One region of the Thermorudis peleae genome, then DNA from elsewhere that is predicted to be linked to it. Evidence: riboswitches for the same ligand, from Rfam matches in the RefSeq annotation. Region 1 holds a riboswitch; the other holds the start of a gene.
The links. A riboswitch is a leader RNA that binds a small molecule or an ion and turns the genes downstream of it on or off. The one in region 1 is predicted to bind cobalamin.
Positions count from the first base shown of each region.

Region 2: linked by a shared signal. The riboswitch ahead of N675_RS13620 (prenyltransferase/squalene oxidase repeat-containing protein) and the one ahead of N675_RS05805 (ribonucleoside-diphosphate reductase subunit alpha) in region 1 are both predicted to bind cobalamin.

Region 1 is NZ_JQMP01000003.1:603,621-619,436, reverse strand. Features, by position in the region: gene N675_RS05835 (aspartate aminotransferase family protein) at 1-741, opposite strand, end outside; gene N675_RS05830 (EAL domain-containing protein) at 838-1,941, opposite strand; gene N675_RS14455 (thioredoxin domain-containing protein) at 2,104-2,241, shown strand; gene N675_RS05825 (thioredoxin-like domain-containing protein) at 2,215-3,600, shown strand; gene N675_RS05820 (low affinity iron permease family protein) at 3,678-4,073, shown strand; gene N675_RS05815 (metal-sensitive transcriptional regulator) at 4,174-4,497, shown strand; gene N675_RS05810 (heavy metal translocating P-type ATPase) at 4,500-7,055, shown strand; cobalamin riboswitch at 7,286-7,481, shown strand; gene N675_RS05805 (ribonucleoside-diphosphate reductase subunit alpha) at 7,664-10,000, shown strand; gene N675_RS05800 (ribonucleotide-diphosphate reductase subunit beta) at 10,048-11,046, shown strand; gene N675_RS05795 (long-chain fatty acid--CoA ligase) at 11,143-12,792, opposite strand; gene N675_RS05790 (acyl-CoA dehydrogenase family protein) at 12,855-14,030, opposite strand; gene N675_RS05785 (thiolase family protein) at 14,057-15,223, opposite strand; gene N675_RS05780 (3-hydroxyacyl-CoA dehydrogenase/enoyl-CoA hydratase family protein) at 15,240-15,816, opposite strand, start outside.
Region 2 is NZ_JQMP01000003.1:709,479-725,294, forward strand. Features, by position in the region: gene N675_RS06300 (ABC transporter permease subunit) at 1-331, opposite strand, end outside; gene N675_RS06305 (ABC transporter ATP-binding protein) at 328-1,269, opposite strand; gene recA (recombinase RecA) at 1,306-2,409, opposite strand; gene N675_RS06315 (cyclic-di-AMP receptor) at 2,489-2,833, opposite strand; gene N675_RS06320 (ABC transporter ATP-binding protein) at 2,960-4,579, opposite strand; gene N675_RS06325 (energy-coupling factor transporter transmembrane component T family protein) at 4,581-5,552, opposite strand; gene N675_RS06330 (hypothetical protein) at 5,549-6,562, opposite strand; gene N675_RS13620 (prenyltransferase/squalene oxidase repeat-containing protein) at 6,592-8,103, opposite strand; adenosylcobalamin (AdoCbl) riboswitch at 8,235-8,372, opposite strand; gene N675_RS06345 (hydroxyacid-oxoacid transhydrogenase) at 8,492-9,787, opposite strand; gene N675_RS06350 (N-acyl homoserine lactonase family protein) at 9,819-10,634, opposite strand; gene N675_RS06355 (CDP-alcohol phosphatidyltransferase family protein) at 10,963-11,847, shown strand; gene N675_RS06360 (NUDIX domain-containing protein) at 11,793-12,233, shown strand; gene folE (GTP cyclohydrolase I FolE) at 12,609-13,220, shown strand; gene N675_RS06370 (NADPH-dependent FMN reductase) at 13,336-13,917, shown strand; gene N675_RS06375 (ABC transporter substrate-binding protein) at 14,167-15,816, shown strand, end outside.

The sequences.
Region 1 (15,816 bases):
GGCCTTGGTAATCTCTCGCAAGAACTCCAGATAGCCAGGCTCGGGAAGGATAACGCCACTATTGCACTGCACCGGCTCAACGAGCACTGCCGCAATGTCTGATCCATGCTCTGCGAAGAGACGTTCGAGTCCTTCGCGATCATTGTATTGGGCAATGAGGAGTGCGTCACCATACACAGCCGGGATGCCGCGAGAGCCTGGAATTGGCGTTGGAGAGTACGGACGAATCGTTGGTTGCCAGACATCGGGATGGCTCGACCAGAAGTGCGTGTCAGCCCAGCCGTGATAGCCGCCTTCCATCTGCACGATTTTCGTACGGCCAGTGTACGCGCGGGCAAGGCGGGCAGCAGCCATTGTTGCTTCGGTGCCGGAGTTGGCGAACCGGAGGAGCTCAACGCCTGGTACAAGCTCGGTAATCAGCTCGCCAACTTCGGCATCGAGCTCGTAGGGAAACGTCGAGAGGGTACCATAGTGCGCAACCGCTTCCATTACCGCCTCAATGAGCCACTGCGGACGATGCCCAAAGAGGAGCGGCCCATAACCAAGCGAATAGTCGATGTACTCATTTCCATCGACATCCCAGAAATGTGAGCCCTCGCCATGATCGAAGCAGAGTTCAAGACCTTTCTTCAGCCGGGCATAGGAGCTTTCGCCCCCCGCGATCGTCCGCGCAATGCGTGCAAAGAGTTCCTGGCTGCGGGCAAAACGCGACGTGCCCGACAGCGACGTGCCGGTATACATACAACCTCCTAGGGTAAACCGTTTGGCTGCACTGACGGGGCAGCCGCTCCCGGATAACTCCAGTATAGGAGAGCGCTGCCCCGTCGTGAAGAGGAGCTAGGCAACGCGCTCGAGAACCGCAGGGTCAATAGCTGGTGGCGGCGCCGCTGGCCGTGCAAACAGGAACCCTTGCACCAGTGCAGCACCATGGTCGCGCAGCCAGAAGAAGTCGTGCAAGCGTTCAACGCCCTCAGCAATGACCGTAATGCCAAGCTCATGGCCAAGCTCGATAATCTTGTTCAGGATGGTTGCCTTCACGTGATCATCAGCGACACCGTGGACAAGCTGGCGATCAATTTTCAGAAAATCTGGGCGCAGCACGCTCAGCCAGCTTAGGCCGGAATAGCCTGAGCCGATATCATCAAGCGCAACGCGGAAGCCAAATGCACGATAGGCTTGCAATACAGCCTGGACATGTTCCAGATCATCGAGTTCTTCGGCTTCAATAACCTCGAACACAACGGACGCTGGATTCAATCCAGCATCATGAGCGGCCTTCACTGTTGTCATTAAGCATGCCGCAGGATCGTACACCGCTGTCGGCGTGAAATTGATGAAGAGTAAGCCAGACAAATGATGACGCTTCGCCTCGCGAATCGCGCACGTGCGGCCAGCAACATCAAGAGCTGTCATGAGACCGGCGTCGCGGGCTGCCGAAAGAATCATACCGGCCGGGAGCAAGCTGCCATCTTCATGAACACCACGTAGGAGCGCTTCATAGCCGATGATTTCGCTTGGGCGATCAGCCCGGACAATAGGCTGAAAGACACTGGTGAGCCGATGTTCAGCGAGCAACGTGCGCAGCCAAATGCCCTGCGCATAGGCCGTCGCTTGGCGCAGTGAGCGGATATTGGGCACGTCGGCAAGTTGGAGTGACGGCTCGCGAGCAACAAGGACGCGGGTATGCTCGGCCTCTTCACGCGTCACAGCGCGCAGCAGGTGCTGCAAGAGATCGGCAGGCGTCTGCGTATCACCGAGGGTTACGATCATCCCAGCATCGACCTCGTGCACTGCACAACCAGTATCGACACATGCACGACGGAGTTTCGTTGCTGCATGCATATTGACAGGCCAGATAAAAAGATACCGTCCTTCAGAAGGCGCGGCCGAAACGTTGGCTTGGCAGACGCACGTACCACGTGATCTGCACCCCTCAGTCATTCCTGCGCAGTCCCTTCGCTGACAATAAGTACGACCACTCTAATCGATAAGCCCACAGGTATTTGTCGACACACAACATCTTTCTCTGAAGGTGTGATGCCGTATGCTCACACCACCGTGCCAGATCCGGTAGGATTGCAGGGAAAGTGAAGGAGCAGAACAATGGCAGCATTCGATTGGGGCCCGGTCCGAGCGCCAGATTTTCCCAACGGTCTCCGCTGGTTTAACACGACACGACCAGTCACCTTGGCAGACATTCGTGGCAAAGTCGTCATCCTCGACTTCTGGACTTACTGTTGAATTAACTGCTTGCATCTCCTTTCCCAGTTGGGGAAAGTCGAGCATGAGTTTGCCAATGAGGTTATCGTCATCGGCGTACATTCGCCAAAGTTTCCTGCTGAACACGACGATGAGAACGTCCGGCAAGCAGTCCGACGCTACGGCATCACCCATCCCGTCGTCAACGACCCACAACTGCGGCTCTGGCGGCAGTACGGCGTCAATGCGTGGCCAACGATCGCGATTCTCGATCCACGCGGCTACGTTGTCGGCGCACAAGCTGGTGAAGTGCCAGCAGACCGTCTTGCCGCCGTTTTACGCCGGTTAATCCGCGAGTATGATGCACAAGGACTCATCGATCGCCAGCCGCGTGACTGGCTTCAGCCAGAGCCACAGCCAGACAGCTTGTTGGCATTTCCGGGCAAAGTCTTTTTCGATTCGGTACATCAGCGCCTCTTCATTGCTGATACTGGACACCATCGGATTGTCGTCACCGACCCCACAGGGCACGTCCAGCAGATGATTGGCAGCGGCATCGCTGGATTCAATGACGGTACCGTTGAAACCGCGGCGTTCTCACATCCCTATGGGCTTGTCGTACAGGATCAGACACTCTACGTCGCGGACACCGGCAACCATGCAATCCGACGCGTCGACCTGGACCACGGCACTGTCGAAACCATCGCGGGGGCTGGCCAGCTTGGATTCACCTATGCAAGCGCTGGCCCTGCCCGTGAACGCGATTTGCGGAGCCCATGGGCCTTAGCGTTGGATGGAACAACACTTTACATCGCAATGGCTGGCATGCACCAGATTTGGGCACTTGATCTCGTCAGTGGCATGCTCCGCCCCTACGCTGGCTCGGGCATGGAAGGCATCCAAGGTGGGCCGCTGGAACGGGCGTGGTTTGCTCAACCAAGCGGGCTTACCCTTGGTAACAATGTGCTCTACGTAGCAGATAGTGAAGCGAGCGCAATTCGGGCTGTTGATCTGCCCCGGGTTGGGAAAGCACCCCGTGACCTGCTCGTTCACCGGCTCGTCGGCGTCGGTCTGTTTGATTTCGGCGACCGGGATGGCACTGGTGACGCGGTGCGGCTGCAACATCCGCTTGACGTAGCCTGGCAGGCTGGCACGCTCTACGTTGCCGATAGCTATAACAACAAGATTAAACGGCTCGACCCGATAACGCGGGAATGCCGAAGCTGGCTCGGCACCGGCCAGCCAGGACTGCAGGACGGCCCGGCTGACAACGCAACATTCTGGGAACCCGGCGGGCTGGCTGTCGGCAACGGCGTACTCTACATCGCTGACACGAATAATCACGCGATCCGGACGGTCCACCTCCAAACTGGCATAGTCCAGACCCTTGTACTCAGGTAGCCGCACGCATGCTATGATCGTGCGCGAGCATTGCGTCGGCTCACGACACATATTGACGTCAGACGTTTGGAGGGCACATGAAGCCAAAGGTTATACAAGCATTCGACCGGTTCTCGCGTTGGACTGCATGGGCCATGGGACACCCGGTGGCCTTCATTGCTGCTCTGTTCGGCATCGTCATTTGGGCGGTAAGTGGACCCATCTTCCACTTCAGCGACACCTGGCAACTCGTAGTTAATACAGCTACATCAGTGCTCACCTTTCTGATGGTCTTCCTCATTCAGAACGCAGTCAATCGCGATAGCGTGGCAGTGCAACTCAAACTTGACGAGCTTATTCGCGCCCTCGAAGGAGCACGCAACAGCATGCTCCGGATTGAAGACCTCAGCGAGGAAGATCTTGCGCAACTGCGCGCATACTTTGATCATCTCGTTTCACGGGACACGCCTCCACCGCCGGCTCCCGAAGCCTAATCGCTGCATCGCCCATCATGATCATTGCAAGTGATACCCTCAGGGGGTATAATCCCTAGAGGAGTATCACACGTACGCATCGGCGTGCATGGAGGATACGATGGACAGCATGCCACCTGAACACAGCGAGCATTCTGTGAAGCGAGTCGATTCGTATCGCCAGGACAAAGCACGCATTCTTGCCCGTTTACGCCGTATCGAAGGGCAAGTGCGAGGCATTCAACGCATGATCGAAGAAGATCGCTACTGTGTTGACGTCTTAACTCAGCTCTCTTCGGTCATTGCCGCAGCTCGCAGCATCGGCTTGCTCCTCCTGGAAGACCACATCCGCGGCTGCTTGCTAACCGCTGCACCAGAAGAGCGCGAGATGCTCATCCAGGAGCTGACGGAGGCCGTTGAGCGATTTACCCAGAGTGTGAGCTAACGATGAACACGACGGAAACGCGCGACCGAATACCTGAACAACAAACAGGATCACCAGCAGAGGCAGTGCTCGCCATTGAAGGAATGACGTGCGCTTCGTGTGTCCGTCGGGTTGAACGTGCGCTGAGCAAGCTACCAGGCGTAGCACAGGCATCGGTCAACCTTGCGACGGAACAAGCTCGCGTTGTCTTTGATCCCACAGCAGTAGACGAAGCGGCCCTCGTGCAGCAAGTCGAAGCAGCAGGCTACGGCGCGCGGGTGTTGGAGGTACACAACACTGACCAACACAGTGACGCCGGAGAGGCGCATGCTGCGATCGTGACACTTGCGATCGAGGGTATGACCTGCGCTTCCTGTGTGCGACGCGTCGAACGGGCGTTACAGCGCGTGCCGGGCGTTGCCGAGGCAACCGTCAACCTCGCAACTGAGCAAGCCCAAGTACACTATGATCCCACCCAGGCTACGATCGATGCGATGCTCCGCGCGGTGGAAGCTGCGGGCTATCACGCGCAGGTCGTTGATGAACCAAGTGGAACGGAAGCAGCAGCCGAAACAGAAGGATCGAACGATCAACAGCTTGCGCGCCTGCGTCGTGATTTGCTCCTCAGCGCCATCCTGACAGTTCCTGTTGCCGTACTCAACATGTTCTTCATGCACTGGCCAGGTGTTGACCTCGTCCTCCTGGCCCTGTCGTTGCCAGTGTGGGCATACGCTGGTTGGCGCTTCCATGCTACGGCACTGAAGAACCTGCGGCATGGCCAGTTCACGATGGACACGCTGGTGAGCTTAGGCACGACAGCGGCATTTTTCTACTCAGCATGGAACACGATCCTGCCACGTCTCACCGCCTCGCGACTCCACCATCAGGCGAGTATGCAGCTGTACTATGACACGGCAACGGTGATCATTACCTTGATTCTGCTGGGGCGCTACCTGGAGCGGCGCGCTCGTGGACAAACGTCAGCTGCAGTCAGTGCACTGGTACGGCTGCAACCGAGCACGGCACATGTTATCCGCGGCGGGCGAGAGGTCGACATACCAGCGAGTGCGGTCCGGCCGGGTGACCTCGTCATTGTGCGGCCAGGCGAGCGGATCCCGGTTGACGGCATTGTTGTCGAAGGTCGCTCTGCCGTTGATGAAAGCGCGATGACCGGTGAAAGCATCCCCGTTGAGGAAGCGCCGGGCAGCCAGGTCCTTGGTGGCACCGTGAACACGACAGGGACGTTTACTCTTCGGGCAACGCGGGTCGGCGCTGAGACGACACTTGCTCAAATTATCCGGCTCGTGCGGCAGGCGCAGGGGTCAAAGGCACCGATCCAGTCTCTGGCTGATCGCGTGGCCAGCGTCTTTGTCCCAGTTGTTATGGCCGTCGCTGCCGTGACATTCGTCGGCTGGTACTTCGCCACCGGCACGGTTGGCCAAGCATTGCTCCCCGCTGTCGCTGTGCTCGTTATTGCTTGCCCGTGTGCAATGGGCCTTGCAACCCCAACGGCGATCATCGTCGCAACTGGTACTGGTGCGAGTCACGGTGTGCTGATCAAAGGTGGTGAGGCACTTGAGCGGGCCGCTCAGCTCACGACGCTCGTACTCGACAAGACCGGCACGGTGACGAACGGCAAACCTGAAGTGACAGACGTGGTGCCGCTCGCCGAGCTGGACGAGGCATCTGTGTTGAAACTAGCAGCGCTGGCGGAATCCCGCAGTGAGCACCCGCTTGGTCGGGCCATCGTCGCCGCGGCACAAGCCCGTGGGCTTGAGCTAGACGGGACGGTTACCAATGTCCAAGCTGAACCGGGCCTTGGCATTCAGGCCACGATCGAGGGCGCGCCAGTGCTAGTTGGTAATGCACGATTTTTAGCGTCGCAGGGCATTGCGCTCGGCGAAGCGCAGGCGATCGTCGCCAAGCTGGCTGCCGAGGGGAAGACCGCGGTCCTTGTCGCGCGCTCTCACCAAGTCGTGGGAGTCCTCGCCCTGGCTGACACCCTCAAGCCGGGCAGCCGTGAGGCTGTCGAGGCACTTCGTGCTCTGGGACTTTCCCTTGTGCTGGTAACCGGTGACACCACAGCGACGGCCAAGGCTATTGCATCCCAACTCGGGATCGACCGCGTGATCGCGGAAGTGCTACCTCAGCAGAAGGCCGAGATCGTACGAACGCTCCAAGCACAAGGTGAACGTGTCGGCATGGTTGGCGACGGGATTAACGATGCCCCGGCGCTTGCACAAGCCGACGTTGGAATCGCGATAGGGACTGGGACGGACATCGCAATTGAAAGCGGCGACATCGTCCTGATCGGCGGCGACGTGCGCGGCGTAGTCACCGCGCTAACGTTAGCGCGGCGCACGCTGCGGACGATTCGCTGGAACCTCTTCTGGGCATTCGCGTACAATGTCATTCTTATCCCGGTTGCTGCAGTCGGGCTACTGAACCCGATGCTTGCTGCTGGTGCTATGGCCTTCAGTTCAGTCTTCGTCGTCACCAATTCGCTGCGCTTACGGAGTCTTTCAGCAACGCACTGTGGCACTGCTCCAAGCACCCACCTACAACCCCGCACGTCCTAAACCGTCGATGTCAAGCCATCTCGACACCATGGCCAACCTGCCACACTGTGACAGGTTGGCCAGCAGCACCATTGGCCCTTCGCAGCAAATCCGCTGAAGACGAGCGAAAGCCCGCCTCGGATTATGTCTCCTTGCCTCCCTGGCAACCCTTGCCGCTTCCTTGACGCCTGACTAGACTAGGGGATGACCACAAGATGCAGGGGCAAACAGCGAGAAACACTCAGCATCTTGTGGCCCGGCCGGGAGCGAGTGCCGGGAAGTCCGGTGCAAATCCGGCGCTGCCCCGCAGCGGTGAGCGGGGACGAACGCCGCAGCGAGGCGTCACCCCAGGCGCACTCGCGTGTCACTGGCGGAAACTCCGCTGGGAAGACGCGGCAAGTAGGGTGATCCGCAAGCCCGAAGACCGACTCGCTCCCCTCTGGCTGCGATTGCGTCTCGCGGGTGGGCGCAATGCAGCGTGCCGCAGATGACCGCACTGTCGGTCGTGGAGGCTCGCGACAACACGGATGCCGTCGCCGTGTGGGCATGCGCATTCCCGGGAACACACGGCGTGGTGTGACCATCGGCATCACGTCACCCGCCTGAACTCACACTGAAGGGAGGACACCATGGTTGCAGAACTCCGCGCACCTGCATCGCTGGCGACGTCGTTGCACACTGAGGCCGTACCATCAGCTGCGTGGCTCGAACAGCGCATTCTTGACTCCCTCCAGCGCCTGCCAGAAGAGCCTGAAGCACAGGCTGACGCCGCGCGAGCGTTGCTGGCGAAGATCGCATTGGAGATTGCTGGGCAGCCACACCTTGCCTACCGTGACTACTTTCCGACGTATGTACGGTACGGCGTCGAAGTCGGTGCGCTTGATCCAGCCCTACTTGACTACGACCTTGAGTTGCTAGCGCAAGCCATTGTCCCGGAACGGGATGCCCTTCTGAGCTACGTTGCACTGGCAACACTGGCTGATCGCTATCTTGTGCGTCATCCCGAAACGCGGCAGCTTCTTGAAGCCCCGCAAGCGCTCTGGATGCGGGTAGCCATGGGTTTGGCGTTGCGCGAACCACGCGGGGAACGTGAGCAGTGGGCGCTCCGCTGGTATAAGCTGATGAGTACGCTGCACTACGTACCGAGCACGCCAACGCTCTTCAATGCCGGCACACCGCATCACCAATTGGCTTCCTGCTACCTCGCTGAAGTCGAAGACAGTCTGGAAAGCATCCTCAGTTCGGCACACGAATTTGGGATGCTCGCCAAATATGCGGGTGGGATCGGCACGGCAGTAAGCAAGATTCGCGCGGTTGGCTCACCGGTCAAGGGCATCAACGGTACGAGTGGTGGCCTGATTCCCTTCCTCCACCTCTATGACGCACTGCTTGCCTCAGTGAGCCAAGGTGGACGGCGACGCGGCACCATGTGTGTTTATCTCGAGCCGTGGCACCTGGAAGTCGAAGCCTTCCTCGACCTACGGCGCAATGCTGGCGATCCCTATCGACGCACACCGTCGCTCAACACTGCGCTATGGATCCCCGATGAATTCTTCCGACGTGTCGAGGCTGATGCCGACTGGTACCTCTTCGACCCGGCTGTTGCGCCCGAACTCCCCGAGTTGTTCGGCGAAGCATTCAGCGCGCGCTACCGCACCCTCTGCCAACAGGCTGCGAACGGCGAGCTACCGCGCCGCGCCTGGCGGCGCCTGCCAGCTCGCGAACTTTGGCTGCAGATACTCGCCAGCCTCATGGAAACCGGCCATCCCTGGATCACGTTCAAGGACACGGCAAACCATCGCGCTATGTTGGCCGGCATGATCCACTCAAGCAATCTTTGCACCGAAATCTTCTTGCCAACAAGTCACGAGGAGGTTGCCGTTTGCAACCTCGGCAGTGTGAACCTCGCACGCCACCTGCGAGCCGACGGCACGATGGACTGGGATCAACTGGCTCACACAGTGCGACTTGCCATGCGAGCGTTGGACAATGTGATCGATCTCAACCTCTATCCCTCACCACGAGCCGAAGCGAGCAATCTGCGGAATCGACCAGTTGGGCTGGGGATGATGGGCTTTGCTGAAGTGTTAGCCCGGCAAGGGCTGTCGTACAACGCCCCAGCAGCAGCTGAACTCGCCGATCAGCTCGCTGAGTTCGTGAGTTACCACGCGATTTTGGCTAGTCACGAACTCGCAGGCGAGCGCGGGAGCTTCCCAACCTTCGCCCAGAGCCGCTGGGCACGCGGACAAGTGCCGATTGACACCATCGCCGAACTCGATGAGCGACGCGAGCAGCCGATCGCGGTCGATCGCACCATGCGGCTGGACTGGGACGTTGTTCGGGAACGCGTGCGACGTGGGATGCGGAATGGCGCGGTGATGGCTATTGCCCCAACGGCAACGATTGCCTTGATCGCAGGGACCACACCAAGTCTCGACCCGTATTACAGCAATGTGTTCAGCCGGCAGACGCTCTCGGGCAAGTTCCTTGAAATTAACCCAGTGCTGGTGGAGAGCTTGCGTCAGCGCGGGTTATGGACCGCACTCGTGCCCCGACTCATCGAAGCCCGTGGCGACCTACGGCAGATTCCCGAATGCCCGCCAGATCTCGTCGACCGCTTCCCCACTGCCTACCAGATCACGCCCGAAGCCTACATTGAGGTTGCGGCACGCGTCCAGAAGTGGGTTGACATGGGTGTAAGCCGCAACCTGTACCACCATGCCGACCGCCCTGGACAGCTGAGCGAGGTCTATCTCACAGCATGGCGCAAAGGTCTCAAGAGCACCTATTACTGCTTCGTCCAGCCACGCATGCAGGCAGAACAGTCGACGGTTGCGGTGAACAAGGCACGGCGACGCCCACAGTGGGTGCAACTCGCTGAGCAAGACGTGCTAGCACAGAACAGCATGCATAGCGCAAATGGCGCCCATTGCAGCCTCGACGGCACGTGCGAGAGCTGCCAGTAGCCCCGGCAAAGTGATGAACACAGACGCGGAAGAAGGAGGCAACAGCAATGGCAGAAGCACCAGCGCGCTCACTCCTTGGTGGTGATCCACTCGCTGCCGTTGAGCTTTTCCCTCTACGATATCCCTGGGCGTATGCTCATGTACAACAAGCCAAACATAATACCTGGTTCCCGGAGGAAGTCCCGCTCCATGATGACGTGCGTGACTGGCACGAGCGACTCAGCGATGAAGAGCGACGAGCGGTCGAGATGTTCTTGGGCTTCTTCAATCCCATGGAATCGCTCGTTACGACGAACCTGCTCCTCTCGCTCTACCGGCCAATCACGGCACCGGAAGTACGGCTCTACCTCGCGCGCCAGGCCTGGGAAGAAGCGAACCACACTATGGCATTTGAATATGTCATCAAGACGTTGCCAGTCGACCGAGCGCGGGTCTTCGCGCTTCATACCGATCACCCCGATGTCGCTGCCAAGGAGGCGTTCCAGCGTCGGCTAATCGAAGGATGGCTTGTTGAGCCGGACATTTCGACAGTCGAAGGTGTGCAGCGATTGTGCCATAACCTCATCGGTTTCTTCGTTGTGCTGGAAGGAATTTTCTTCTATTCAGGCTTTGCGCTGGCACTGGCCTTCCGACAGCGAAACCTGCTACGCGGGCTGTGCAGTATCGTCGATTGGGTGTTGAAGGACGAGAGCCTGCATCTTTCGTTCGGCATCCACCTGATCACAACATTACTCGAAGAGCATCCAGAGATTATGACGCCAGCATTTGCACAAACCGTCCAGCAGCTCATTCTCGAGGCAGTGGAACTCGAAGAGCGGTATAACCGCGCAGTCCTGCCGCAGCCGATCATCGGGCTCAGCGCCGACGCGCTCAACGGCTACGTTCGTTACGTGGCTGACCGGCGTCTCGAGGAACTCGGGCTCCCGGCCGCGTTTGGCAATCCTAACCCACTCAAGTGGATGGCCACCCAGCTTGATGTACCAGAACTGGTCAACTTCTTCGAGGCACGCAACGTGCACTATGAAGTTGGCCGTGAGCGCAGTTAGCCATACACCATGCGCACCGGCGCCGGGGCGGCAGTACTGGTCAGCCCCGGCGCCGATCTCATTCCTGCATGGTCGAGCGTCAGCGACAACGGCTGGCTATTCGGACGAGGGCGTAACAGCCAACCCTGATTCAATCAGATACTTGCGATACTGGTCACGCAAAGCAGCCTTCAGGAATTTGCCGGTCGAGGTCTTCGGAATCTCAGGGACGAAGATGAAGGCATCCGGCAACCACCAGCGTGGGAACTGCTGTTCAAGGAACGCGCGCAACTCTTCCGGAGTAGCGTGCTGGCCTTCCTTGAGCACCACCAGCGCGATCGGCCGCTCGAGCCACTTGGGATGCTCGGCCGGCACGACAGCAGCTTCGGCAACTGCGGGATGCGCCATGAGTGCATTCTCAAGACGCACTGAGCTGATCCACTCGCCACCGGACTTGACCACATCCTTCGCCCGATCCTGGATTTCAACCCAGCCCTCGGGATCGATCGTCGCAATGTCGCCTGTGCGCAACCATCCATCCTCAGTAAAGGAGCTAGCACCTTCAGGGTAGTTGTAGTACGCGCTGGCAACCCATGGAGCGCGCACCTCCAGCTCACCCATGGTCTTGCCATCCCACGGAGCAATACCGTTCTCATTGCGAATGCGCACTTCAAAGAAGGGCAACGGTCGACCAGCCTTCGCGCGATAGCGATACTGCTCATCGAGTGGCCGTTCAAGCAACTCCTTCGTTTGCCCAACGAGCAAGCCAATCGGCGTTGTCTCGGTCATGCCCCAGCCAGTGTAGACATGAATCCCATGCCGTTCCTGGAACCCCCGAATCATGGCCTCGGGCGCGGCCTGACCACCCGATGTAATAGCTCGCAAGCTTGAGAGGTCATACTCGCCAGGATGCTTGTCAAGGAACTGCAGCAAGCCGAGCCAGATCGTTGGCACACCAGCGGTGAACGTGACACGCTCCTGATGGATCAACTCAGCCAAGCTCTGGGGATCGAGGTGAGGACCTGGGAAGACCTGCTTGGCACCGAGCATGGTAGCTGTGAAGGGCATCCCCCAGGCATTCACATGGAACATTGGCACAACGGGCATTAACACATCTGATTCTGAGAGAGCAGTACAGTCAGGCAAGGCACTGACCAGCGAATGGAGCACAATGGCACGGTGCGAGTAGAGAACGCCCTTTGGCCGCCCGGTCGTGCCCGAGGTATAACACATGGCTGCAGCTTGCCACTCGTTCAACTCACGATAGGTGAACGCATTGGGGTCTTCAGCTGCGAGCAACTGCTCATAGTCGAGCATTCCCTCGGGCACTGGGCCAGCGGCGCCGACGACAATGACATGCTCAGGTTGAACGCGGTCGCGCACGCGCTCGAAAACCGGCAACAAGATTTGGTCAACTAAGATCACGCGATCTTCGGCGTGATTGATGATATAGGCTAAGTCGTCGGGCGGCAGGCGTAGGTTAAGGGTATGCAGCACCGCACCCGTCGCTGGGATACCGAAGTAGGCTTCGAGATGCTGATGATGGTTCCAACAGAGTGTCGCAACTCGATCACCCTCCTGGACACCAAGGCGTTGCAGTGCAAGCGCAAGTTGCTTTGTGCGGCGCGCCATATCGGCGTAGGTATAGCGGAATAGCTCCTTGTTGGGGAGCCGGGTGACGATTTCCTTATGGGGGAAGAATGTTTCGGCTCGTCGAAGCATGGCAGGAAGGGTGAGTTGATAGTCCATCATGAGTCCGCGTAACATTGCCAGGCTCCTCTCCAACGGTTGCGTGCTCTCAGTGTTCCGCAAGCGCACCGCGCGCCACACTAGAAGGCTGGCACACCCGCAGCGGCTGTCGCTGCTGCGATTGCCGCTTTGGCAAGCTCCCGCACGATAATGTTGCGCTGGATCTCGCTTGTACCCTCGTAGATTTGCAAGAGCTTGGTGTCGCGGAAAATCTTCTCGATCGGGTAATCGATGCTGTAACTGTTCCCACCAAAGATTTGCATTGCCTCCGTTGCGGCCCACATTGCACTATCAGCAGCGAACGCCTTCGCAAGGGCAGCCTCGAGCGTATTGCGCTGCCCTTGGTCAGCAAGCCAGGCAGCGTGATAGGTGAGCCACCGAGCGGCATTGAGACGGATTTGCATCTCCGCAATCTTATGACCAACAGCCTGATGTTGGATGATCGGCTGGCCCATCGTGCGCCGCTGGAGGGCATATCGCAGCGATTCATCGAGGCAACGCTGGATCACACCAACACCAAATGCCGCGACCATCGGACGGGTGCGGTCAAAGACTTTCATCGCGATCAGGAAGCCATCGCCCTCGTTCCCGAGACGGTTTTCAGCAGGCACCACGACATCAGTAAAGGTAATCTCGCCATTCTGCACGGCACGCTGACCGAATTTGTGCAACTTGCGCACTTCAATACCAGGCGTATCCCGCTCGACAATGAAGGCACTGATACCCCGATGGCCAGCCGATGGATCAGTCTTGGCAAAGACCACCATGAAGTTTGCGTGCGGGGCATTGCCAATCCAGCGCTTTACGCCGTTAATGACATAGTGGTCGCCACGGCGTTCAGCACGGGTCGTCATACTGGCAACGTCAGATCCCGCATCGGGCTCCGTGACAGCATAGCTTGCATATTCGCCTTGGGTTAAGCGAGGCAACCAGCGGCGCTTCTGTTCCTCCGTGCCAGCGATGATGATCGGTTCAGCCGCCAGGCCGTTCATGCCGAGCGCCGTCGCCATGCCTGGGCATGCCCAAGCGAACTGCTCGCTGACGATCGCAACGTCAAGCGCGCCAAGGCCTGGGCCACCATATTCACGCGGGATGCCAAGTTCTGTCAGCCCTTCAGCACGAGCACGAAGGATCACTTCGTGCGGATGGGCCTCTTCGCGGTCATATTTGGCAGCGACTGGCAAAATCTCCCGTTCGGCAAAGGCTCGAGCGCGATCACGAAGCGCTTGCTGTTCCGGTGTCAACTGGAAATCCATGGCAACCCTTCCTTTCCTTGCGCGCACTACCGTGAGGCCTTGCCATTGGCAAAGACTTCAAAGATGCCCGCGGCACCCATTCCACCGCCAATGCACATCGTGACCATGCCGTAGCCACCACCTTCACGGCGGAGAGCATGGACAAGCGTCGCCGTCAGCTTCGCACCAGTCGCGCCGAGTGGATGGCCGAGCGCGATTGCCCCGCCTTGGATATTGAGACGCTCGCGTGGCAATTCCGCTTCCTTAATGACAGCGAGCACCTGGGCAGCAAAGGCTTCGTTCAGCTCAATACGTTTGAGGTCATCAAGATCAATGCCAGCACGCGCAAGCGCCTTCGGGATTGCCCGGGCAGGACCAATGCCCATAATGTCTGGATCAACGCCAGCCACCGCGAAGGTAACGAAGCGCGCAAGTGGTTGCAGGCCATGGGCTTCGGCAAATTCGCGGCTGGCGAGGACAACGGCAGCCGCGCCATCAGAATAGGGGCTAGAGTTACCAGCAGTGACCGTGCCATTGACCTTGAAGGCTGGCCGCAGGGCCGCTAGCTTTTCAAGTGACGTATCAGGTCGAATCGTTTCATCACGGGTAAACCAGCGGGTCTGGCCATCGCCATCCGTGCCAACTGGAATCGGCACGATTTCGTCATCGAAGAGGCCAGCATCCCACGCCTGCGCTGCTTTGCGATGGCTCTCAAGCGCGTACGCATCTTGCTCTTCCCGAGGGATGCCCCAGCGCTCAGCAACGCGCTCCGCAGTGAAGCCCATGCCGATGTACGCCTCGGTAAGCTCAGGGTGAATGCGCGTATGGTAGCCCGACATCGGCATCTGGCTCATCATCTCAACGCCGCCAGCAAGAACAAGGTCAGCCATACCAGTCATAATCGACTGGGCCGCCATCGCAATGGTCTGTAGTCCACTTGAGCAGAATCGATTGACTGTGGCACCTGGGACACTTGTCGGGAAACCGGCGCGCAAGATGGAGAGCCGAGCAACATTGAGCCCCTGAGAGGCCTCGGGCATGGCGCAACCCCAGAGCACATCGTCGAGCTTGCCAGGATCAACACCAGCACGTTCGACTGCTGCACGCATAACCGCAGCTGACAAATCAACCGGGTGGACATGGGCAAGTGCGCCATCTGGCTTGCCGCGGGCCACCGGGCTCCGGACTGCACTCAAAATGACTGCTTCACGCATGGTTCGTGCCGCCTCTCTAGTTTCGCAACGGCTTGCCATTTTCGAGCATATAGACAATGCGCTCCTGCGTCTTCGCTGTGCCAAGTAAGCGCAGGAACGCCTCACGCTCGAGATCAAGTACCGTCTGTTCCGGAACAGTTCGGGCCGGCCCTTCGCCACCCGAAAGGATGAGGGCGAGTTGCTCGCCAATGAAGGCATCATGCTCGCTAATTTGGTTCGCCTCGCGCGCTGCCCAGATCGCGTAACGCAGATTGCCAAGCGCTTCATTGCCCAGAACCTGGATGGGGCCAGGCACTGGTGGAACATAGCTTGGCGCGAGGAGCAGGACACGCGCTTTGGCATCGGCGATAAGGCGATCACGGTTGATCGTAATCCCGTCACTCGGCCGCAGATAGCCCAAGCTACGGGCCTCAAACGCGCTGCCGCTTACGCGAGCAAAGGCAATGAGGTTGAACGCACGGCGAACAGCCTCAAAGGGATCAGCCTGCTCATACGGTTGCAGTTCCTCGCTGAAGCGCCGGAGCAGGGCCGTCGTGCCACCGCCAGCCGGGATGAGCCCAACGCCCGTCTCAACGAGACCAATCGCCAGTTCT
Region 2 (15,816 bases), 110 kb from region 1:
ATTCATTTCCCGTCATGCTCGCAGCAACAACGACTAAAGCGAAAATGCCGAGCCCACTGAGGAAATTGATCCCATCGCTCAAGCCACCAGGTAAGGTGACCGCTTCTTTCACGACATCCTGCAGGGATGTCGTAGCGTTTTGATCGCTCTGTGATACCTGGATGGAGACTCCGGGTGTTGCATCCCCCGTACCTTGGGGCGACGTAGCTGAGGTTGCGACAAACAACAGGATGCGAACGGCAACGAAAAGGAAGAGGATAATGCCAAGCGCAATCCAGGTCATTGGGCGGCGGCTAAGTTTATAAAGCTCTGCGGCCAATAAGCCGCTCATGCGACATGCTCCTCTGTTTGTGTGGAGGAAGCCCCAACCAGCTCAGCGAAGATATCACGCAGGCTCTCACGCTGAGGCACCAATTCCACAGGGTAGATATCCTGCTTCGCGAGCATGGCGCTCAGCTCACCGGCATGAGCTGGATCTGCGTAGATAACGAAAGCATTCTCACGCTCCTCGATGCCGGCAATCCACGCTGGACGCCCTGGGCTCGTCAAGAGGGCTCGCGCGCGATGATCATCCGTGGTTCGTAACCGGATACAGCTTGTGTGCTGGAGCAACGCTGATAGCGGCCCATCTGCGACAACACGACCACGTGCGATGATGATGACCCGGTCACAGAGCGTCTCAACATCCGGCAGGAGGTGACTCGAGAGGAGAATGGTCTTGCCGTTTTCGACCAGTTCTTTGAGCAAGGCGTGGATCCGCTGTTGGCCCAGCGGATCCAGCCCGTTTGTTGGCTCATCGAGGAGCAGGATGTCGGGGTCGCCAAGCAGTGCGCTAGCAAGCGAGAGCATTTGCCGCATGCCTTGGGAGTAGCTTTTGGCTGGCCGACGGCTGTGTTCGCTCAGCCCAACACGCTCACAAAGACTCGGGATGACGCGCGGGTCAACGTTATACGTACGGGCGAGGACGGCGAGGTTGTCTTCTCCGCTTAAGTATGGATAGAAGACAGCTGCTTCAGGCATAATCCCCACGCGGCGAAGTGCTACCTGCCCAGCTGGGGTATCAAGCTTCTGGCCAAAGAGCCGAATTTCACCGCTCGTCGGCTGAACAAGTCCCGCCAGCATCGACAGCGTCGTCGTTTTTCCAGCACCATTCGGGCCAAGTAGGCCAACAAGCTCACCAGCGCGCAACGTGAATGTGACATCCTGCACAGCGAAGCGCTGACCGTAGCGTTTCGTCAGGTGCTCAGCGCAGAGAACCGGTTGTTCCATGGATGCTCCAAGTGATCCAATCGGCCCGCATGAGCGCTAGAGATCACGGAATAATCCTGGCAGCAGCGCGGACTCTTCGTCGTCATCAAGTGGCTCAGCGGGTGTTGGTGCTGGCGTCTCTTCGCCGCTACCATCGTAGTGAATCCGATGCCGGAGTTCCGGCGCGGCCTGGCGAATTCGCTGTTCGATTTCCTGAAGTACGCTGGGATTAGCCTTAAGGAAGGCCTTCGCGTTCTCTCGGCCTTGCCCAAGCCGCTCGTCCCCCAGGTAGTACCATGCACCGCTCTTGCGGATAATCCCGAGGTCTGTGGCGACGTCCAAGACGTTTCCTACAACTGAGATGCCTTCGTTGTACATAATGTCGAATTCAGCCTGACGGAAGGGCGGTGCGACCTTATTCTTGACGACCTTGACGCGCACGCGCATGCCAACGGTGTCTTGGCCTTCCTTAATAACGTCGACCTTGCGAATATCAAGACGAACTGAAGCGTAGAATTTGAGGGCCATTCCTCCCGTCGTCGTCTCGGGATTGCCGTACATGACACCGATCTTCATCCGGAGTTGGTTAATAAAGATGACGGCAGTCTTCGAGCGGTTAATCGCGCTGGTTAGCTTGCGGAGTGCCTGGCTCATGAGCCGAGCTTGGAGTCCAACGTGCGCGTCACCCATCTCGCCTTCGATCTCTGCTCGTGGGACGAGCGCGGCGACCGAGTCGATCACGACAACGTCGACTGCGCCACTCCGCACGAGAGTTTCGGTAATCTCAAGCGCTTGCTCGCCCGTATCGGGCTGAGCAATAAGCAGACTGTCGAGATCAACACCAAGGCGCTCGGCATAAATCGGGTCGAAGGCATGCTCAGCGTCAATATAGGCGGCAACACCGCCAAGTTTCTGGGCTTGGGCAATGACGCTGAGGGCAAGCGTCGTCTTCCCGCTTGACTCTGGGCCATAGACTTCAGTAATGCGTCCACGTGGAATACCACCAACGCCGAGTGCGAGGTCAAGGGCGATTGCTCCCGTTGGGATGACCTCGACCTGGAGTTTGCTCGTATCTTCACCTAGGCGCATAATGGCGCCTTTGCCGTACTGTCGCTCAATCTGTGAAATGGCGAGCTCGAGAGCCTTCTGTCGATCTGCCATGGATGCCTGCCTTCCTGATCACCAGCGCCTTTCGGCGAAAGAATGTTCTGTCTTATGGTACTCCAGCGGTGCTGCAATGTCAACTAACGGGGCCACTGATGCGCTCGATCCGCTCGACTGGGAGTGTGAAGATGATTGCGCCACCAACTTCAACTTCGAAGTTCTCTGGCAAGTATAAGAGACCTGGTTCAACTGCCGGGACATAGGGGACGACGATCTCCTTACGGCGGCGGCAGGTTCGCCGAATAATTGCGAGGGTGCGGTTCACCTGGTCATCTTCGACGCCAAGGAATAGGCTAACGTTATCACGACGAAGTAGCGCGCCAGCACTCGTGATGCGGGTCATTCGTAAGCCCTCGGCGACCAGTTCGTCCATGAGTTTCTCAGCGTCTTCACTCTGAACGATCGCGATCAGAAGTTTCACGCGGTTCTCCACTTCACCTCTTATGTCTTGGTGTTCCAGCTTGAGCCGACCGATAGCATGCTGAGTATACGGCCAGCAGAATCGTCGCGCAATAGCATGAGAATGAACAATAGATGAACAGCGCAGTCAGGCATTGACCGCCGCGTCGGCGGCAAGCGACGCAAGCACGTCTCGAACGGTTAAAAGTCCTTGCCCAAAGACCCGGTTGATTTGCGTGCTATAGGCAAGTGTCCCATCGAAAACCACGGAAGGCTCCCCTTCTGCGATCACCTCACCCTCGGCGAGGAGTACCACCCAATCAGCACACAGGGCAATGAGTTCACAGTCGTGCGAGGTAAGTATGACAGTTTTTCCTTCCTCTGCCAGAGCGCGGAGATGTTGTGCAAGCACGTGCTTGAATTCCGGATCAAGTCCTCGCGTTGGTTCGTCAAGGAGGAGCACAGGCGGATCGTGTGCGACAGCAATCGCGAGAGCAAGACGTTGTTGCTCGCCAACACTAAGGTCATACGGGTGTTTAGCCGCAACAGCAGTGAGCTGAAATGCATGGAGCAGGTCCTGCAGTCGAGCTGCGCGTGAAGCCGCGTTCGTGTCAAGACTGGTGCACAGTTCTTCCTCAACACGTTCAGTAAGGAAGAGCGTGCTCGGTAGTTGAGGCACGTAGCCCATCCAGCGTGTGCGCTCTTCCACAGGGACTTTCGTAATGTCACGATCACCGAGCCATATCCGACCTTCGCGTGGCCTGATAAGACCGCGGATTGCCCGGAGCAGTGTTGTCTTGCCTGCCCCGTTCCGGCCGAGAATAGCCGTGACCGCTCCGTGCGGACAATGGAGTGTGCATGCTCGCAGCCCCCAACTGCCTGACGCAAACTGGACGCTAAGGCGCTCAACACGAATCCCAGGTTCCCGCGGAGCTTGGCGTATTACCCGCTTGGAGAGTGTCATCGGCTTGGCACGTACGTGTTGGCGTGCTTCACGAACAGTTAACGGCAGTGGCCGCCAGTCAAGTGCCATGCCAAGCTGGATAAGTGGCGGTGGGTATGGGAGCAGCGGAGCGATACTGCGTGGCTCGCCATCATGGACGATCTGACCATCTGCCATGATGACAAGGCGAGTACAGTTGCCGAGGACACGCTCAAGCCGATGTTCAGTCAGGACAAGCGTTAACCCGAGATCGCTCGTCAGCTGGGTTAAGACGCTCAGCAGCGACTCTGCCGCCCAGGGGTCAAGCTGGGATGTTGGCTCGTCAAGTGCCAAGATCGTTGGGCGTGTCGCGAGGGCAACGGCTAATGCTACACGCTGTCGTTCTCCGCCAGAAAGCGTGTGAATGCGGCGACCATGCAGTGCACTAATCCCAAGAATGTCAAGTGCTTCCTCAGTTCGGAGTCGTGCAGCCTGGGGACTAAAGCCAAGACTTTCCAAGGCAAATTGCAGTTCTTCTGCAACCCGGTCGACGACTACTTGCGTTTCAGGATCTTGAGCGAGAAATCCCACGAGATGGCTCAGTTGGGCTGGACGTATGGTCTTTGTATCACGGCCAGCGACATAAACTGATCCTCCGAAAGTGCCACCGGTGAAGTGAGGGATGAGGCCATTGAGTGTCCGCAACAACGTTGATTTCCCAGCCCCCGATCGGCCTGCGATCACCACAAATTCGCCTTCGTCGACCGTCCAGTTTGGAATCGTCAACGCTGGCGTGCTGCTCCCTGGATAGCAATAGCGCACTGAACGAAGTTCAATGATTGCCATATCACGTTCCTATGGTGAGTGTTGGAAGCGCAAGCAAAGCAGCTGCAAGAGTCGGATACAGGGCGAGTGGGGGAAGAGTCAGTGTTGGATAGGTAGAGTATTGGAGTATTTGTGGCTGCAGCAGAAGTGTGCCCCAGAGAATGCTAAGGCTCAGGATAGTCATGGCAAGACTGAGACGATGCGGGCGGTCCCATGGAAGCTGCAGGATACGCGGCCAAATGAGGATGACAAAGAGGCTGAGGCCAAGCAAAACGAGGCCAACGGCAATGCCTGTTACGACGCCGTTGGTGCCGAGAAGCCCAAGGATAAGCCCAAGCGTTCCACAGAGCAGGCAACCGAGGGCACTATATTCTTTCCAACTTGGTCGCATGCGGCCGTATCCGCGGCATTCAAGGGTTTCCGCAAGTGCGAGCGCATAGGTGAATCCATGGTGCAGCATGCTTGAAAGCAACCAGCTAAGCCGAATGCTCTGGGTGCTTGGAATCCCACGAATAGTTTGCGCCTCGCGGATGTCGTGAAAAGCCCGAACAGCGGAGGGGAAAATCGTTCCAGCAAGGGCAACGGCAACCGCCACTGAACTGAATCCTGGGGGAATAAGACGAAGGATTTCGAAGCCGTCGAGCGCTGCATATACGGTTATCCCAACGATAATAGCCGTCGTTAGGGCAAGCGCAGTGCACAAGCCGTACACCAATGCGTTGAGCGTAAGTGGCCCACCGACAATTGGCCATGATGCGGGCAGTTGCAGCATGACCCTGTCTCCAATATGAGCGGTGAGGACATTAAAGAGCACACTGACCACACTGAGCGTGCTGCTGATCACGAGCGATTGCCGGACTGCGCTCCACGAAGCAACCGAGAGTTGCACAGCGAGTACACTCAACACCGTTATCCCCAAATACCAGGGGTTCCGTGTTGATGAAATCAAGGTCAAGGCTGCGCCTGCCCAGAGGAGCCAAGTCAGCGCATTCATTCTCTCCCCCGTTGTGGCTTGATGTGCCGCCGCCAAATTGTCCAGCCCATCAACCCGATGATGGCGATGACGAGTGCTCCATAGATGCTGTACATGGCCAGTCGATGCTGCTCGCGTCCTGGCCGCTGTGATAGTGGTGGGGCAGATCCGACGCTCGGCCCATTGCTGACGATCGGCGTAGCCAGCACAGTCGGCTGCGCGAGGGTTGAGAATGGCGAAGGTACGGCACTTGCTGGAATCGTCGTTGGCGATGGGAGAGCAGAAGGGGAGGGCGAACCTAACGGAGGTGATGGCATGATCGCCGGTGGTGAAGGCGTTGCTGGTTGTGGTGTTGAAGCCATGGTCGGCGGTGATGTTGCTGCTGAAGGCGGTACGGTGGGGGGCACGGTTGGGGTCGAAGGGCGCGTTGGTATCACGGTCGCTTGTGCTTGAGAAGGAAGCGCAGGGGGTGGCGTTGGAGGTAGTGGCGATGGCCCTGCCGTTGGCTGCGTGTGGCGTTGGACGCCGGCCTGCGCTGCAATAGCATCGATTGACGTTGCCGGCAAGCCGCTAGCACCTGCTGTCCACGACCAACCATCGACATCGCCGTCGTGGATCTTGCGATTCGATGCCCCCACCGTCTGCAGTATCCATGTGCCCTCGGGTGTTAAGCGGTAGTAATGCCAAAAGTACGCAGGGTTACTATAGCTTTTGCAGAAGCAGTTCTCGGCTGGGCATCCTTCTTGGTTAATCGCGCAGACAGCAGCGCCAAGGCCAGGGTAGGTTGCAATCGTGATCGGTACCCCAGCCCGTTGCAAAAGGTCGAGCCCTGTGATCTCTGGTTCCGTAAACTCAACGTAGTGCATTTCGATGTGGCCGTCGCCATGACGAATGACGAGGCCAGCGCCGTTTGGTCGATCGGCGCTGGCCGTCAGCAGTGCAATTGGCCAAAGAAGGAGCGTGAAGATGAGGGCGAGAGGCCAGCGACGATGTCGCTGACCTCGGAATACCCGTCGGTGACGATTGTGCACCGGGTGATCGACCCTCACCGTTCCCTCGACTAGGACACTCCAAGTTGTTCAGCACCAAGACGTGTGAGGAGTACGTCATACCGCGTTGGCCAGGCACCGGGATGCCACTCGAAGCGGGCCCGCTCGAAGACCTGAACCACCACCCCGTTCTCGGTGTACTCCTCGCTCAGCGGATAACCAAAGACTGCAAGCCCGCCGAATTGCTCCCAGTAGGCCCGGAAGCCATTGCACACGTTGTGGTGTGTCTCCGGGAAATAGCGGCAGGCAGGATTTGTCGATTGTGGTGTCTGCTGGAATGCCGGGCCATGGGCATGGGTTGCTGCCCATTCAGCTCCGAGGCGCCCGAGGAGGATCATCGGCTGGCCTTGCATGTCGGGGTGCCACTCAAGCCGAGCTCGCTCGAACCACTGAACCACAGCTCCCCGTTGGGCGTCATAGTATGGACGTGTCAGTGGGTAGCCAAGGTTTGGCAACCCCCCAGCTTGTTGCCAGGTTGTTCGGAAGGCGCCACAGAGGTTGTGGTGGGTCTCGGCAAAGAAATCGCAATCGAGGCTATCTTGAATTTCATCCTGTCGAGCGACAACTGAGGCGCTTTGGAGCATGAACGGGAACGGAACGGCAGCCAGGGCAGGAAGTGCTTGGACGGTCGCGAGGAGATTGTCGTCGGGACTGTCATTCCGCCAGCGAAACGCTCCGTCGGCATTGGCAAAGCGGAGCAGTGCTGCCGAGGCGTTATGCCAATCGTTGCTTTCGGGATGTTGCCCAGCGGCGAGGGTCGCCTGGATAGCTAATGCCGTTGAGTTGGCGTCACCGTCCTGCCCGGGCTGATAACCAAAAGAACCATCGGGTTGCTGGACGGTGTGAAGATACCCAAGCCCCTTGACGATTACCGGGTCATTTGCGGCAACGCCCGCTGCACGCAACGCCTGCAGCACGATTGCGGTTGTGTTGCTATCCCCGGCGCCAGCATCAGTGCTTCCATCCCATGCCCAACTGCCGTCTGCTCCCTGATGTGCGATGAGTCCCTGAACCGCTTGCTGTGGGATCTCGACTTTGGCTGCTGCAAGGGCCAGAAGTGCATAGGCATCTGCAAAGAGCTGCGAAGAGTAGAGCCCCGTCTTTGGATCGTAGGCTTGCGTAATTTGGCGAATAAGATCAAGCCCGCCAAAAGAACGTGGGGACTGGCCACTTGCGATAACGGCAAGTGCAAGTTTTGCTGCTCCGCCAACGGTGTTGGCGTAGTTTGTGGCTTGCGCCGCAAGGAAGTCAAGCGGGGACTTTTGATTACGCGTAACACTGGCTGGGTCAATCCCGAAAGAGGCGAGTGCGAGCACGACATCACTGGTGGTGCTTGGATCACTTTGTCCTTTCAAGCCGGGAAAGCCCCCGTCATCCTTCTGCTGGGTCAGGAGCCACCGAACTGCACGGACTCCAGTTGTCGCAGAGGCCAGCGTATCAGCGTGGACAGTAAGGGCCGGCGCGAGAAGAAACGTGAGTGCCAGGATAAGAGCAGACAAAGGTCGCCAACGTTGGCCAAGCACGATCTTCCCCTTCCCAATCATCGCACTACCATATGGTCACTGCCGCACGAGGCTTGTGCAGTGTTCGACAATATGCTCGTTCTGAAAGTTATCGTGGGGATTGTTCAGTGCTGTGGGATAGAGCGGCACATCTGCGTCCTCCCCCCTTCGCTCGAGGCAGGTCGGACACGGCGGCAGCGGTAGACCTGGCTTCGTCGCTCTCATGCGACGTCACAGTTGCGGCACAGCCCCGGATTTGCACCGGAGTTCCCCCATGTGGACGAGAGGGCGTCATGTCCCCACCGCTCTCGCACCTGCCGCCGTCTCGCGAACCGATCAGTCACCAAACCATGCGCCTATCACGGCGCCGCCTTCAGTTTGACTGAGGAAGAGAAACGCTGTCAAGCAGTTACCAGTAGCGCAGAGCGTTCCGAAAGATCTGCTCTAGCGCCTTGCCATCAACTGGGCGTGGTGAGTTCACGAGCAAGCGTTGCTGTTTCAAGGTGCCGTCAACGAGTCCTTCAATGTCGCGTTCACTGTAACCGAGCGCCTCAAGTCCATTGGGGATGCCAAGGTCTTGCATCAATTGTTGGATATAGTCAGCAACGGCTTCTGCGGCAGCGCGAACCGGCATGCCTGCAGTGTTTATGCCAAGCATCGCTGCGACCTCAGCGTGGCGCTCAGGCCACGCTGGCGCGGTAAACCGGAATGCTGCGGGCGCGTTAATAATGACGGAGAGTCCGTGGGGCACAATCGGCTCATCAACGTTGTAGTCCGGTGGGAAGTAGTCGCGCACCATGCCAGCTACTGGATAGGCCATGGCGTGTGGAATATGCACGCCAGCATTGCCGAATCCAATGCCGGCAAAGGTGCTGGCTAAAAGCATGTAGCTCCGCGCTTCGACGTCGAGCGGATTATAGACAGCGCGGCGTAAGTACTGCGCTCCCCAGCGAATTGCTTGCGCACTCCAGAGATCGGCGACTGGATTTGAGCCAATATACGCGGGACGTTCAGCAGGATTCGTTACGGCTGGCCGAACATGGTATGGCTTGGCGGTATAGGACTCGATCGCATGGCACAGGACGTCGAAGCCAGCGCAGGCGGTTACCATTGGTGGGCAGGAGAGGGTATTCAGTGGATCAATAATGGCAAGACTTGGGCGAATGTAGCGGTGGGAAATTCCCGTTTTCACCTTCTGTTGCAACAGGTCCAACACGATGACTGCGGTTGTCTCACTGCCGGTCCCAGCAGTGGTTGGGAGCGCGATGTGCGGTTTGAGTGGACCGGGAACGGGCTTCCCTTGTCCGATCGGCTTGTTGATGTAGTCCATTAACTCTCCAGGATGGGTGCTGAACAAGTTCATCGCCTTCGCCGTGTCAATCGTGCTGCCTCCACCAAGCGAAATAAATGCTTCTGGCTGGACTCGACGGGCAAAGGCGATCGCGTCATTGAGCGAGCGGTCGGTTGGCTCAACATGGACAGCATCATATATTTCGAGTTCAACACCAGCGTCACGAATGACCTGCTCAACTCGATCGACGAAGCCAAACTGGCGCAAGTTCCGATCCGTCACGAGGAGCGCGCGCCGGATGCCGAGTCGGTTCAGCTCGTAACCCAATTCGAGTGTGGCACCGATCCCAAAACGGATGGGCACAGCGTCAACGGCAATAACTGTTTCGGTCGGCAAGAGCGAGTCCCGTGGCATATGAGTGCCTACCTTTCATGTGCACTGCGCATTACTCGTAGTATTCTGGTGCTTTCTTCAGTTCTCGGAACTTGTCCATGTCATGGCCATAGCCAATCACCGCGTTATATTTACGGGCGAGTTGTTTGATCTCATACATTGAGCGGAAGTATGCGACTGTATCATATACGATGCCGGAGAGGTGCCATTCTTTGAGATTGCGCTCAAGATAGATGGCGTCAGACGTGAAGATGAATGTGCCGGAGTGCTGGGTATGGGCCACCATGCCAATTAATCCCGGTGTATGGCCAGGCCAGTGATAGAGGTGTAAGTCCGGAGCAAGCTCGAGATGATGGCCAACCATAAGTTCATAGTTAATTCCTGGTAACTCGAACTCTCCTTTGACATACGCACCAGAGAAATCAACTGGGCCAACATGGGTCACTTTCAATGCATGCGCGAGTTCATCCTCGTGCACAATGATTCCCCGACTTCCAGCCTTGGTTCCACGGAAGAAATCAAGGCAGCCGCAGTGATCAAGATGTAAGTGCGAAATGATAATAATATCAATGTCGCTCATCTTGAGACCAAGTTGGTCGAGTTGTGCTGGGAGGAGTTGGCGATCCGTTGCTCGGTAGGGAAAGATAGGTTGGAGTTCCTTTGGCCAACGCTTCTCCCATTCCGGGTGACAGGTTGCATCGTAGAGAACCCAGCCAAGTTGTGGATGCTCAATTAAGACTGTGTAGGTAGGAATCGTTACCCATTCAGCAGGTGGATGTTGATTATCAACGGTGGCTGGGTGAGGAATGTGATAGAGCCAGGCGTAGTCAAGGTCGAGTGTGCCGTTGTCGAGGATGAAAACCTTCATGATCTACCTCCTACCTCGGCTGTCTAATAGACCGAATCCTTTGGTACTCGGCACTGCAGTGCCCTCGCTGATCTTGCAGAAGCCGACCCCTCGGCAATACCCGGAGTAGGAGGGTGTTGTAGCGGAGTCGCGTCGGGGAGGCTGCTACAAAACCAACTGGAATTTCTCCCCATTCTAGTGGGGGCCTTTGCGCCTTGTCAAGCAGGTTCTTGATGCTGAAATCGATGCCAAAGGGGCTGTACAAAAGGCCAACCATTGCTTGCAATGCCGTGCAAGCCGGATTACCCTCTGGAAGATGACTGGGTAAGTGTGATGGGCAAGTGGCGGAGTGACGTGGCAAGCAGTTGTGCGGCGTGGGCTCCTGATACACTCGCCGCGTGTTAATACGAACGCATTTTGGCGCAGTGTCAAGGCGCGGCCGGTTCATGAGGGCGTCAACCTCCTCATCTTTCGCCCGTTGGGGTATGTGCTTGCCCGTGCGCTTCTGCCAACGCGGGTGAAGCCACCCCACATTGTGCTCGCCCATACAGCGCTTGGCATGGTTGCTGCACGCTGTATTGTGGCACATGCCGACCTGCCTGCAGCACTGCTCCTGCAAGTGAAAACCCTCTTGGATAACGTTGACGGACAACTTGCGCGGCTACGGGGCGAGGAGAGCGCACTTGGCCGGTATCTCGATACAGAGGCCGATTTCGTCGCTAACGCTGCGTTGTTCTGGGCACTTGGTCGCCGGACCCGTGCACCGTGGCAAGCGCTCCTGGCGTTTGGCTGGTTTACGCTCGTGCTCTCGTGGGATTTCAACGTCGAGTATTGCTACCGACACGTGCGTGGTGAACGCTTCCGGCCAGCGTTGCCTGAACCCGAACATGGCGTGGCACGGGTCCTCGGACATCTCTACCAGTACTTCTTTGCACCGCAGGATCAGCTTATTCGCTGGATTGAACAGCAAAGTTTTGCATGGATAACGCGCCATGTTTCGCCAGAAGAGCGCGCGAGGCTAGCGTTGCATTGGTGGGACCGATCGGTCCTTATCGCAGTGGTGAATTTTGGTCTCACGACGCAATATTGCTGGCTGGGATGGTTTGTGGCGCGTCATCGCCCACGAGGGTTTCTCTCGTTTGTTCTGGCGCAAGGACCGTACTTAGGGCTGGTTTATCTATGGCGCATCTTTCGGATTCGCTGCGCTATCCAATCCCAACGGTCGCTGCGTTAATTCAAGGCCCCTCAGCACGTATCTTACTTGTGCGGACGACCAAGTGGCGAGGCCTTTGGGGCATCCCTGGTGGCAAAGTCCAGTGGGGCGAGCGGCTTGAGGATGCCCTCCGGCGCGAAACCCGGGAAGAAGTCGGGCTCGAACTGGACACAATCAGGCTGCTCCTGGTTCAAGAAGCGATTTTTGATCCCCAGTTTCGTGAGCCGATGCATTTTCTCTTGCTCAATTACATTGCCTCGACAACCATGGAGAAGGTGACGCCGAATGAGGAAATTGTCGATTGGGCCTGGGTTCTTCCCGAAGCTGCACTCACGTATCCGATGAACAGCTATACGCGTGTCTTACTAGAGCGCTATCTCCAAGAGCGGCGTACCGCGGCGGAATAGAGCAGTGCGGACTATTGGGCAATGCTTCGCTATACTCAGTAGCAATGAGGCTTGTGCTCGGAGGGGATGTTCCCAGGTGGTTGTTCTGGGCGGGAGCATAAGCCGGTAATGCCAATGTCAACGCGTCAAGTTTACTGTGGCCATCGCAAAGCTGTGTCAAAACCGTACTGCTAAGCGGCAATTCGGCGCGAAAGCGCATGCACACTCGCGTAGCGATATGGAGTAAGAGAGCAGGGCGGTCCGACCAATTCTCAAACGCTTCAGCGGTTTTCATCGTATTCCCTGGAGAAAGGAATGTGTGGGTAACAAGACAGCAAGCAAGCGGAACGCGGCCCTATTCTATCAATAATTTGTTATTCCGAGAGGGGTTAGCTAATGCGGAACGATCAGATCATTGAGATTGAGGACACTGGTCTTGCATTCGCGACAACGTGTGATATCGAGCGATTGCAAGCGCTTGCTCGCGAGTGGCTCGAGCTCCTCGGTGAAGATCCTGAGCGTGAAGGGCTGCAGAAGACCCCAGAACGGATGGCGAAAGCCTGGGCATTCCTCACCCGTGGCTATCGCCAAGACTTGGATGCCATTGTCAATGGGGCGATTTTTCAAGCAGAAGACAGTGCGATGGTTGTCGTCAAAGGGATCGAGTTTTATTCGATGTGTGAGCATCATCTCCTTCCATTCTTTGGCAAAGTACATATTGGCTACATTCCAGATGGGAAGATTCTTGGTCTCAGTAAATTTGCGCGAATAACTGACATGTTTGCGCGCCGACTTCAGGTGCAGGAACGGCTAACGGTGCAAATTGCTGAGGCTATCCAGCACGTTCTTCAGCCGCGCGGTGTCGGCGTTGTGATCGAAGGGGTCCACCTCTGCATGATGATGCGGGGAGTTGAAAAGCAGCATTCGCAAACCACGACCAGTGCGATGCTAGGCGTCTTCCGTGACTCACGCGAGACACGCGAAGAATTTCTGCGCTTACTCCAGTAGAGTTGAACGCTTTGCTAGAATCCTTCGCGAACCAGAGTGGTGGAGTACGGCGGTCATTCCGCCGTACTACTTTCTCTTGGCGGTGAGCAACGGGATAGACTGGGAAGGGTGTTCAATGCCGGTGAAGATCCTGGGCATTGCCGGAAGTTTGCGTCAAGGTTCCTACAATCGCCGCCTCCTTGATGTGGCTGCATCGCTTTTGCCCGCTGATGCAACGCTTGAGATCTTTGACCTGCATGGCATCCCGCTGTACAACCAAGACGTTGAACGGGCTGGCTTACCGGAACCAGTTCGCGCCATGAAAGAGGCTGTGCGCCGGGCTGATGCCGTGCTCATTGCCACGCCTGAACATAATTGGTCGATCCCTGGCGTGTTGAAGAATGCGCTTGACTGGGTTTCACGTCCACCGGGCGACAATCCCTTCCGGGGGAAGCCAGTTGCCATTATGGGGGCATCAACTGGCCTTATGGGAACAGTGCGTGCGCAGCTGCATTTACGCCAGGTTCTTGCCTATCTTGAAGCGTATACGGTTACTCGACCGGAAGTACTCGTCGCGCAAGCAGCCGAGCGTTTCGATGCCGAAGGCCGTCTCATTGATCCGACGGCCCGTCAGCTGATTGCCGATCTGCTGCAAGCACTCTATGAGCTGACCGTGCGCTTGCAGGCTGGAGAGCGGATGGTCAGTGCTCGGCAATAGCGCTTCCCTGGTGCAGCCTTCTCATCCAGCGTGCGCATCAGGTGGGCATCGATGGCCCTGGAGTTGCATCACGTGGCCATAAGGTCGTGTGATTTTCGGTGCCAACAACAGACATGAGCACGTGGTGGATAATCTGATGAGTCATGAGAGCTTGACAGCGCATTATCGCCTGATTAGGCTTACCGCAGATTTTGAGCTTCCATGCTAGCCCGTGGGAACAGGAGCACGTGAGGAAGGAGTGGGCAGGATATGCACGATAAGGCGAGTGCGGCGTTTACCGCAGCCCTCACACGGCGAGATCTTTTGCGACGTGTTGCTGCCTTTGGGGCCAGTGCTGCCGTGACAGGTCTACTGGCTGCGTGTGGCGGCGGTGGTGGGAGCCAGGCAACTCCGACGATGGCTTCGGGCGGTGCGGCAACGCAGGCGCCAAGCGGCGGTACGACAGGGAATACCCCTGCTGCGACCACTGGCACACCAACGACAGCAGCTCCAGCAGCCAACCGGCCCACTCTCCGCTATGGCGTCTATGCTGCCGATATTCAGACAGTCGATCCGCACTATTCGGCTGCAACGCAGGACCGCAATATTGTCGATATGGTCTACAACGGACTGATTCGGTATAAGCCTGGATCGAGCGATGAATTTGAGCCCGATCTTGCCGAGGTGTTACCCGAGCCGCAGATGGAGAACGGTAAGCAGGTCTGGGTTGTCAAGATCCGCAAAGGGGTGATGTGGCACCCCAGCCCCAAGACCGATGCGTATGAGGTAACGGCCGACGACGTTGTCTTCTCGTTCCAAAAGGCCGCTGACGCCAAGCGGTCAGGCTATTCCGGCGATTATCAAGGGATTACGGTTCAGAAAGTCGACGACTACACGGTTAAGTTCATTCTTGATCAGCCGCTCTCGAAGACATTGTTTTATCCCAAGATCGCTAACTATCAGGGCGGCTTTATCATGAGCAAGAAGGCGGTCGAAGCCCTCGGCCTCGATGCGATGAAGACAACACCGGTTGGCACTGGGCCCTTCCAGCTCAAGAGCTATACGCCGAAAGGGCAGATGGAGCTCGTTGCCAACGATAAATACTTCCGTGGTGCCCCGAAGCTAGCTGGGGTGCTTATTCGTTTCATGCCTGATGCATCGAGCCGCGAGCTTGCGCTCCGCACCGGTGAGATGGATGTCATTAGTGGCATCCCCGATTCCACCTGGGTCAAGCGAATTAATCAAGAGCAGAATCTGCAGGCCGACGTCTTTGGCGTTGGTGAGTCAATTGTCATTCACCTGAACATGTCCAAGCCGCCGCTCGATGATCTCCGCGTACGGCAAGCGATCTTCTATGCCATTGACCGTGACGCACATGCTGGAGTCTTCGGCGGGCCGCCAGTCGCTGAGCTCGTCTACTCGGCAGTGCCGGCGCAGTTGATGCCAGGAGGGTTGACCAAGGACGAGGCACAAGCGGCTGGAGTGCTCTATGGCAAAGATGTCAACAAGGCGAAGCAACTCCTCCAATCAGCTGGGGTCTCGAATCTCACGTTAGAATGTGTTACTTCGGAGCGTGAAGACTATCGCAAGACATTCGAGGTACTCCAGCAGGAACTGGCCGCAATTGGGATTCAGTTAAAGCTGAACGTTGTTGATCATTCAACCTATCATAGTCTGATCCGACAAGATAAGAACCCAATCGTGGTCTACGTCGCATTCCGGCCCAATGCTGACGTGATTCTGACTCAGTTCTATCTCTCCAGCTCAATTGTCGTCACTGGCAAGAGTCCGATCACGAACTTCTCGCACTATGACAAAATTGATGACTTGATCCTCCAGGCGCGGACGGAGCAAGATCCCAACAAGCAAGCCCAGCTTTGGAAGCAGGCCAATATTAAGATTCTGCAGGATTGCGTGGCG